2 linked regions of the Allochromatium vinosum DSM 180 genome follow. The protein of the gene in region 1 interacts with the protein of each later gene in a pairwise test. Links are inferred from orthologs where the notes say so. Each region holds a gene or a part of one and is shown in the gene's direction. Other genes may lie near its edges.

Region 1 (3,010 bases):
GAGAGCACCCGCCTTGAAGAGGCCATCGACAGCGTCCTGGCGACCCTGGCCTGTCATGGCTCGGTGCGCGCCAACCGCCGCCTGACGCTCGACGAGATGAACGCCCTGCTGCGCGACATGGAGCGCACCGAACGCATCGACCAGTGCAATCACGGCCGTCCGACCTGGGTTCGGCTCTCGCATGCCGATCTCGACCGACTCTTTCTGCGTGGACGCTAGACCTTGACCGACCCGACACTCGACACCCGCCCCTGGGCGATCCTGCTCATGGGGCCGACCGCCTCGGGCAAGACCGATCTGGCCATCCGACTGGCCGAGCGTCTGCCGTGCGAGATCATCAGCGTCGACTCGGCCATGATCTATCGCGGTCTGGACATCGGCACCGCCAAGCCCGACCCCGAGATCCTGGCGCGCGCCCCGCATCGCCTCATCGACATCCTCGACCCGACCGAGTCCTATTCGACCGCGCGCTTTCGCGAAGACGCTCTCGCCGCCATGACCGAGATCAGCGCACGCGGACGCATTCCGCTCCTGGTCGGCGGCACCATGCTCTATTTCCGTGCCCTGCAACAGGGATTGGCACGGCTGCCGAGCGCCGATGCCGAGGTGCGCGCCGAACTGGAAGCGGAAGCCGAGCGCCTCGGCTGGGCTGCCATGCACGCGCGTCTGGCCGAACTCGACCCGGACGCCGCCAGGCGCATCCATCCCAACGACCCCCAGCGCATTCAGCGTGCGCTGGAAGTCCAGGCGCTCAGCGGACGTGCGATGAGTGACCTGATTCGCGACGCCGAACACACAGCCCTGCCATTCAGGCTGCTGAAACTTGTACGCGCGCCGGGCGACCGTGCCATCCTGCACGCACGCATCGAGCACCGTTTTCGCGTCATGCTGGAACTTGGCTTGGTCGACGAGGTCTCTCGGCTCTGGGCGCGCGGCGATCTGACGCCGGATCTGCCTTCGATGCGCTGCGTCGGCTACCGGCAGGTCTTGAACTATCTGCTCGGCGAAAGCACTTGGGAAGACATGGTGCAACGCGGCATCATCGCCACCCGTCAACTCGCCAAGCGGCAGATGACCTGGCTGCGTGCCGAGCCGGACTGTCACTGGCTCGACGATGAACCTGATCCGTTGACGACCGCACTCAGGCTCATCGCGTCCACACTCAAGGACGAGGGACAGTCCACAGGTTCGCCGTTTGATGGCCGCCTGAACGACACCTGATGCATTCACTGGAGAGTCTTGCGCGGAGCGGTGGTTCGTCCCGGCTGCCACCCCTCCGCATTCGGCCCGACCTCGCGACCCGAGGTCGAGGCGGTTTTCAGCCGGGCACACCTGCTTCATCCAAAACAACAAGGAGCCAACCTCATGTCCAAGGGACAGAGTCTTCAAGATCCCTTTCTCAACGCTCTACGGAAGGAGCGCGTTCCAGTCTCCATCTTCCTGGTCAACGGCATCAAGCTTCAGGGCCAGATCGAGTCGTTCGACCAGTTCGTGGTGCTGCTCAAGAACAACGTCAGCCAGATGATCTACAAGCACGCCATCTCGACCGTGGTCCCGGCGCGCAACGTCCGGCTGCCGACGAGCGACACCGACGGCGCTGAGCCGGAGGCGCATTGAACGATACACCCGTAGCGGTTCCGTCCGTCGAGGCTCGGCCTGTCGCCGTCGGCCCGTCGCTCGTCTTCGAGCGGCCCAAGGCCGGCGAACGGGCGGTGCTGGTCGATCTCGACATCGGGCGCGGACCGGCGAGCGAGGCCGACGAGCGCGAGGAATTCGTGCTGCTCGCTCAGGCCGCCGGCGCCGAGGTGGTGGGGAGCATCGGCGGCTCGCGCGCCACGCCCGACTCGCGCCTGTTCATCGGCTCGGGTAAGGCCGAGGAACTCAGGGCGCTGGTGGCGGCGACCGAGTCCGAGCTGGTCATCTTCAATCATCCGCTCAGCCCGGCTCAGGAGCGCAACCTGGAACGTCTGCTGCAATGCCGGGTGATCGACCGTTCCGGGTTGATCCTCGACATCTTCGCCCAGCGCGCGCGCTCCTTCGAGGGCAAGCTCCAGGTCGAACTGGCCCAGCTCAAGCATCTCTCGACCCGGCTGGTGCGCGGCTGGACTCACCTGGAACGCCAGAAGGGCGGCATCGGTCTGCGCGGTCCGGGCGAGACGCAGCTGGAAACCGACCGCCGTCTGCTGGCCACGCGCGTGGCCATGCTGGAGCGCCGGCTCCAGCGCATCGAGGGCCAGCGCGCCCAGGGGCGCAAGGCGCGCGCCAAGGCCGAGTTGCCGGTGGTCTCGCTGGTCGGCTATACCAATGCCGGCAAGTCGACCCTATTCAATGGGCTGACGGAAGCGGGCGTGCTGGAAGCCGATCAACTGTTCGCGACCCTGGATCCGACCCTGCGGCGGCTGGATCTGCCCAGCGGCGGTCATGTCCTGCTGGCCGACACCGTGGGTTTTGTCAGCCGGTTGCCGCACGAGCTGGTTGCCGCTTTCCGCTCGACGCTGGAGGAGACGCGCGGCGCCAGCCTGCTGCTGCACGTGATCGACGCGGCGGCGGCCAATCGACCGCGCCTGATGGCCGATGTCGAGACCGTGCTCGCCGAGATCGGCAGCCATGAGCGGCCTCGGCTGGAGGTCTTCAACAAGATCGACCGGCTGGAGGGCGAGACGGCCCGTCTGGAGCGCGACGCCGAGGGACGCCCGGTACGGGTCTGGGTCTCGGCGCGCACGGGCGAGGGACTGGATCTGCTGCGTCAGGCGCTGATCGAACTGACCGGCGGTGAACGACTGATCGAGACCTTCGATCTGGACGCCACCGATGGCCGTCGACGCGCCTGGCTCTACCAGCACGCGCGTGTGATCGAGGATCGCCCGCTCGACTCGGGCGGCTGGAAACTGCGCTGCGAGATCGCGCGCGTGGATCTGGAGCGTCTGCGGGCGCGTTTGCCGTGATCGGACCGGCTCCCGTACAATCGGGTGCCATCGATCGATGAACATTCTGATATAGAAAGACGGAG
Region 2 (5,215 bases), 710 kb from region 1 along the record:
GCGCGTGGTCTCGGCGCACGATCTCGGGATCGCCAAGGAGTCGCCCGCGTTCTGGCCGGCGTTCCAGGCGATCGAGCCGTTCGACCCCGAGCGCTCGCTCTTCGTCGACGACAACCTGGATGTCCTGCGCACGGCGCGTGCGTATGGCTTTCGCCGACTGCTGGCCGTGCTGGCGCCCGACTCCAGGCAACCGCCGCGCCAAACCGACGAGTTTCCAGCGATCAGTGACTTCTCGGCGCTGTTGCCTGGACTCGCCGCAGCGGCTCAGTCCACGGTCTCGGGCGCTTGATCCGAAACCGTCTCCGTTTCAGCCTGGACGCCACGCCCTTCCCCGGTCGGTTTGCGCCGCCGCCGACGCCGCTTGGCGGATCGGGCTTCGGCGGTTTCCGAGTCGGTCTTGGGCGCTGAGGCCGCCACGACCGGTTCGGCGTTCGGACCTGCGCTGACCGGACGCGGCGCCTCGGCGGATCTGGCCTTGGCCGGCGCCTTCTCGGCCGGCTCGCGCGGCTTGACCGGCGGACTGGTCAGGGCCGCCGGTTCGAGTTGACCGCGCGCACGCTTGATCCGGCGGATGATCGGCATGTCCGGGATCTCCAGCTCCGGCCCGGTGCGCTCCGGCCACTCGTCGACGAGCTGGTCGAGGAAGCTCTCGTCGAGCGTCTTGAAGCGGGTCGGCGGGCTGGTGTCCGGACGCTCCTGACGCGGGCGCGCGACCGGCTCGGACTGGACGGCCGGAACAGCGGGCGTCTCCTGCATGGCCGCGACGGTCTCGCGCGCCGGACTCGAAGCCGGGGTCTCGACCGTGGCGGATACTTCGATCGCACTGGCCGACATCTCTGAGCGCGGCGCCGGACGCTCACGCCCCGGCCGCCGATCACGCCCGCTCGCCCCGTCGCGCTCCGACGAGCGACCTTGCACACCACGCCCCTCACCGCGCTCGCGTCCGCCACGCTTGTCGCGTCCATCGCGCCGTTCCTCACGATCGGCGCGATCCGGCCGGATGCGGCTGCGCGGATCGACCTCGGCGAGCAGCGCCGGATCGACCGGCTCGACCGGCACCTTGATCCCGATGTACTGCTCGATGTCGAGCAGACAGAAGGCATAGGTCTCGCAGACGAAGCTGACCGCGTCCCCCGCCGCCCCGGCGCGCGCCGTGCGTCCGATGCGGTGCACATAGTCCTCGGGGTCTTCGGGCAGGTCGTAGTTGACCACATGGGTCACATCCGGGATGTGCAGACCGCGCGCGGCCACATCGGTGCCGACCAGCACCGGCAAGGTGCCGTTGGTGAAGTCGCGCAACAGCTTCAACCGCTTGGGCTGGGGCACATCGCCCGAGAGCACGGCAGTGTCGATGCCGTTGCCCTGGAGATAGCCCCAGACGCGATCGGCCTCGCGCTTGGTGTTGACGAAGACGATGATGCGCCCGTCCGGCCAGCCGCGGATCAGCCCCAGCAGCAACGGGATCTTCTCTTCGTTAGCCGTCATGTAGCAGACCTGACGCACCCGGTCGGCCGTCACCTGCTCGGTCTCGATCTTGACCAGACGCGGATGGTTCATGTGCTCATAGGCCAGCTCCGTGACCCGATAGGAGAGCGTCGCCGAGAACAGCATCCCCAGCCGCTGTTCGACCGGCGGCATCTGGCGGAACAGATAGCGGATGTCCTTGATGAAACCGAGATCGAACATGCGATCGGCCTCGTCGAGCACCACCACCTCGATGCGCTTGAGGTCGAAGACATGCTGCTTGTAGTAGTCGATCAGGCGTCCGGGCGTACCGATCAGGATGTCGACCCCGGCGGCCAGCTCGTCGCGCTGCTGCTGATAGCCGGTGCCGCCATAGACCACGGTCGAACGCAAGCCCGTATGCTTGGCCAGCGCCAGCGTGTCCTTGTGGATCTGCACCGCCAACTCGCGCGTCGGCGCCAGCACCAGCGCCCGTGGGCCACGGCGACGCCGGGCGGGCGCGGGCGCGGACTCAGGTTCGGACTCGGCTTCCAGCGCGTTCGCCGGATCGAGCGATTCGGTTTCCGGCGAGCCGTCCGCCGAGACGGGCGTCTCAGGCGCCGCCGCCGATTCAGGCATGGCTTCAGGCGGCTCATGCAGCAGACGCTGCATCAGCGCCACCAGGAAGGCCGCTGTCTTGCCGGTGCCGGTCTGGGCCTGTCCGGCGATGTCATGGCCCTGGAGGGCGATCGGCAGGGTCTCGGCCTGGATGGGCGTGCATTGGGTGAAGCCGGCCTCGGCGAGACCGGCAAGGATCCGGGGATCGAGCGCGAGACTGTCGAAGCGGGTCGAGGTCAGATGTGTGTCGGTCATTGAAGCTATCGGTGAACGTCCGGGTTGGCCTGCTGAGCGGTTTCGAAGCCTCGCGGACGGCAAGGCTTGCAAATTACCTTCGCTTTGGATCAAATAGCATCTTACTCAAGGGCCGATACCAACGCCAATTCACAGGCCCCCATCCTCGTTGCAGATCCACGCGCGACGCCGCTCCGGCGAGCCTTCACGCCCTTCGCCAATCCATCCACGTCAATATAAATACAATGGGAGACGACTTCAGTGAGCGATAGCATCGTCCATGTGACCGATGACTCTTTCGAAGAAGAGGTTCTGAAATCCCCCGATCCGGTGCTGGTCGACTACTGGGCCGACTGGTGCGGACCCTGCAAGATGATCGCTCCCGTGCTCGACGAGATCGCCGACGAATACGCCGGACGGGTCAAGATCGCCAAGCTCAACATCGACGAGAACCCCAACACCCCGCCCCGCTACGGCATCCGCGGCATCCCGACCCTGATGCTCTTCCGCGGCGGCGAAGTCGAGGCCACCAAGGTCGGCGCCGTCTCCAAGTCCCAGCTGACGGCCTTCATCGACAGCAATCTCTGAGCCGCGCGCTCGATCGAGACCCCAGGCGCGACCCCCGCGCCATCGAGGACACTCAATCCAGGAACCGAATCCACGCGGGGCGTCCATCCGGACGCCCTCATCATCCAGCCGGCCCGCCGCCCTCGCCGCACGCCCCAACGACATCGCCTCCACAGCGAGGCACGGCCGCCAACCCTGACATCCGTCCTGACGAACACAACCGTGATGAATCTAACTGAACTCAAGAAGATGCCGGTGCCCAACCTGGTGGCTCTGGCGCAATCCATGGACATCGAAGGCGTCGGCCGCTCGCGCAAGCAGGATCTGATCTTCGCCATCCTCAAGGCTCAGGCCAAGAAGGGCGAGGACATCTACGGCGACGGCGTGCTGGAGATCCTCTCGGATGGGTTCGGTTTCCTGCGCTCGGCCGATGCCTCCTATCTGGCCGGGCCGGACGACATCTATGTCTCGCCGAGTCAGATCCGGCGCTTCGCGCTGCGCACCGGCGATACCATCTCGGGCAAGATCCGTCCGCCCAAGGACGGCGAGCGCTATTTTGCGCTGCTCAAGGTCAACGACATCAACTTCGACCGCCCCGAGAACGCCAAGTCGAAGATCCTGTTCGAGAACTTCACGCCGCTGTTCGCCCAGAAGCGGCTGACGCTGGAGATCGGCAACGGCAGCACCGAGGACATCACGGCCCGTACCATCGATCTGGTCGCGCCCATCGGCAAAGGGCAGCGCGGGCTGATCGTCTCGCCGCCCAAGGCCGGTAAGACCATGATGCTCCAGAACATCGCCCAGTCCATCGGCCACAATCATCCCGACTGCTATCTGATCGTGCTCCTGATCGACGAGCGTCCCGAGGAAGTGACCGAGATGGCGCGCTCGGTGCGCGGCGAGGTCATCTCCTCGACCTTCGACGAGCCGGCCACCCGTCACGTCCAGGTCGCCGAGATGGTGATCGAGAAGGCCAAGCGGCTGGTCGAGCACAAGCGCGACGTGGTCATCCTGCTCGACTCCATCACCCGTCTGGCGCGTGCCTACAACACGGTCGTGCCCTCCTCCGGCAAGGTGCTCACCGGCGGTGTCGACGCCAACGCCCTGCAACGGCCCAAGCGCTTCTTCGGCGCGGCGCGCAACGTCGAGGAAGGCGGCTCGCTGACCATTCTGGCCACCGCCCTGGTCGACACCGGCTCGCGCATGGACGACGTGATCTACGAGGAGTTCAAGGGCACCGGCAACATGGAGATCCACATGGATCGGCGTATCGCCGAGAAGCGCATCTTCCCCGCGATCAACATCAACCGCTCGGGCACCCGGCGCGAGGAACTGCTTATGGGGCAGGCCGAGCTGCAAAAGATGTGGATTCTGCGCAAGATCCTGCACCCGATGGACGAGCTGGCCGCGATGGAATTCCTGCACGACAAGCTCAAGGCAACCAAGACCAACGATGAGTTCTTCTCGTCGATGAAGGGCTGACCGGACCTCGGCCGTGCTCCGGACCCGACGCGCGCGCCGTCTCTCTCTAACGAGCGGCGATCCGCGTGGCGGTGGCTGGAGCAACGGTCCGATCCGGTACAATGCCCACCGGCGCGGCCAGGATGCGGTTGCGCCCGGAGTCCTTGGCCATGTAGAGCCGGCGATCGGCGACGTCCAGAAAGGCATCGAGGCTCTCACCGCAATGCTGGGCCACGCCACCGCTGATGGTGGCGGCGAGGCCTTCCACGGACCAGCTGATCTGGGCGACCGAGGCCCGGATGCGCTCGGCGACCTCGGTGGCCTCGGTCAGATCGGCATGCGGCAGGATCACCAGAAACTCCTCACCACCATGGCGCCCGGCCACGTCGACCTCCCGGATACAGGATTTGAGCGTACCGCTGACGCACACCAGCACGTCGTCACCCACGCCATGTCCGAAGGTGTCGTTGATGCGCTTGAAGAGATCCAGATCGAAGAGGATGACCGCAAGCGGGTGCTTGTAGCGATTGGCCAGATCGATCTCGTGGGCGAGACGCTGATAGAGATAGCGCCTGTTGTAGAGTCCGGTCAGCGGATCGGTGAAGGAGGCGGCACGCAACTCGTCCTGGATCGCCTTCAGCTCGCTGATATCGGCCAGACCGATGAGCCGGCTCGGAATGCCCGAGAAATTCATCGGAGTCGAGGACACCAGGGCCCAGTGTTTCCGGTCCTGCTCCAGTCCGTCGAAACGCACCTCGCGCGTCTCGCCGTCCCGGCTCGGTAGCGCCACACTGGCCAAGTCACGCCAGGCCGCACTGTCGAGGGCGCCATCGGGCGTCTCGCGCAACTCCAGATAGCGCTTGGCGGCGACATTGGCGCGGTGCGGTCGCGA

The links. Proteins that work in one complex are often made in the same cells at the same time.
Region 2: the proteins of hfq (region 1) and rho interact in binary tests that used the Escherichia coli proteins (3 or more experiments, as listed by UniProt). The link is inferred for Allochromatium vinosum DSM 180 from one-to-one orthologs.

What each region holds. Positions count from the first base shown.
Region 1 is NC_013851.1:1,412,561-1,415,570, forward strand. What follows is about bases 1-2,991. They hold hfq (RNA chaperone Hfq), read left to right. Parts: upstream 1-1,365; coding sequence 1,366-1,617; downstream 1,618-2,991. Other genes in these bases: mutL (DNA mismatch repair endonuclease MutL), read left to right, coding at 1-219; miaA (tRNA (adenosine(37)-N6)-dimethylallyltransferase MiaA), read left to right, coding at 268-1,221; hflX (ribosome rescue GTPase HflX), read left to right, coding at 1,614-2,945. UniProt on the Escherichia coli protein: RNA chaperone that binds small regulatory RNA (sRNAs) and mRNAs to facilitate mRNA translational regulation in response to envelope stress, environmental stress and changes in metabolite concentrations.
Region 2 is NC_013851.1:700,495-705,709, reverse strand. Bases 2,405-5,215 are described here. They hold rho (transcription termination factor Rho), read left to right. Parts: upstream 2,405-3,087; coding sequence 3,088-4,344; downstream 4,345-5,215. Other genes in these bases: ALVIN_RS02990 (GGDEF domain-containing protein), read right to left, coding at 4,391-5,215; trxA (thioredoxin TrxA), read left to right, coding at 2,557-2,883. In the rest of the region: yrfG (GMP/IMP nucleotidase), read left to right, coding at 1-289; ALVIN_RS16920 (DEAD/DEAH box helicase), read right to left, coding at 265-2,316. UniProt on the Escherichia coli protein: Facilitates transcription termination by a mechanism that involves Rho binding to the nascent RNA, activation of Rho's RNA-dependent ATPase activity, and release of the mRNA from the DNA template.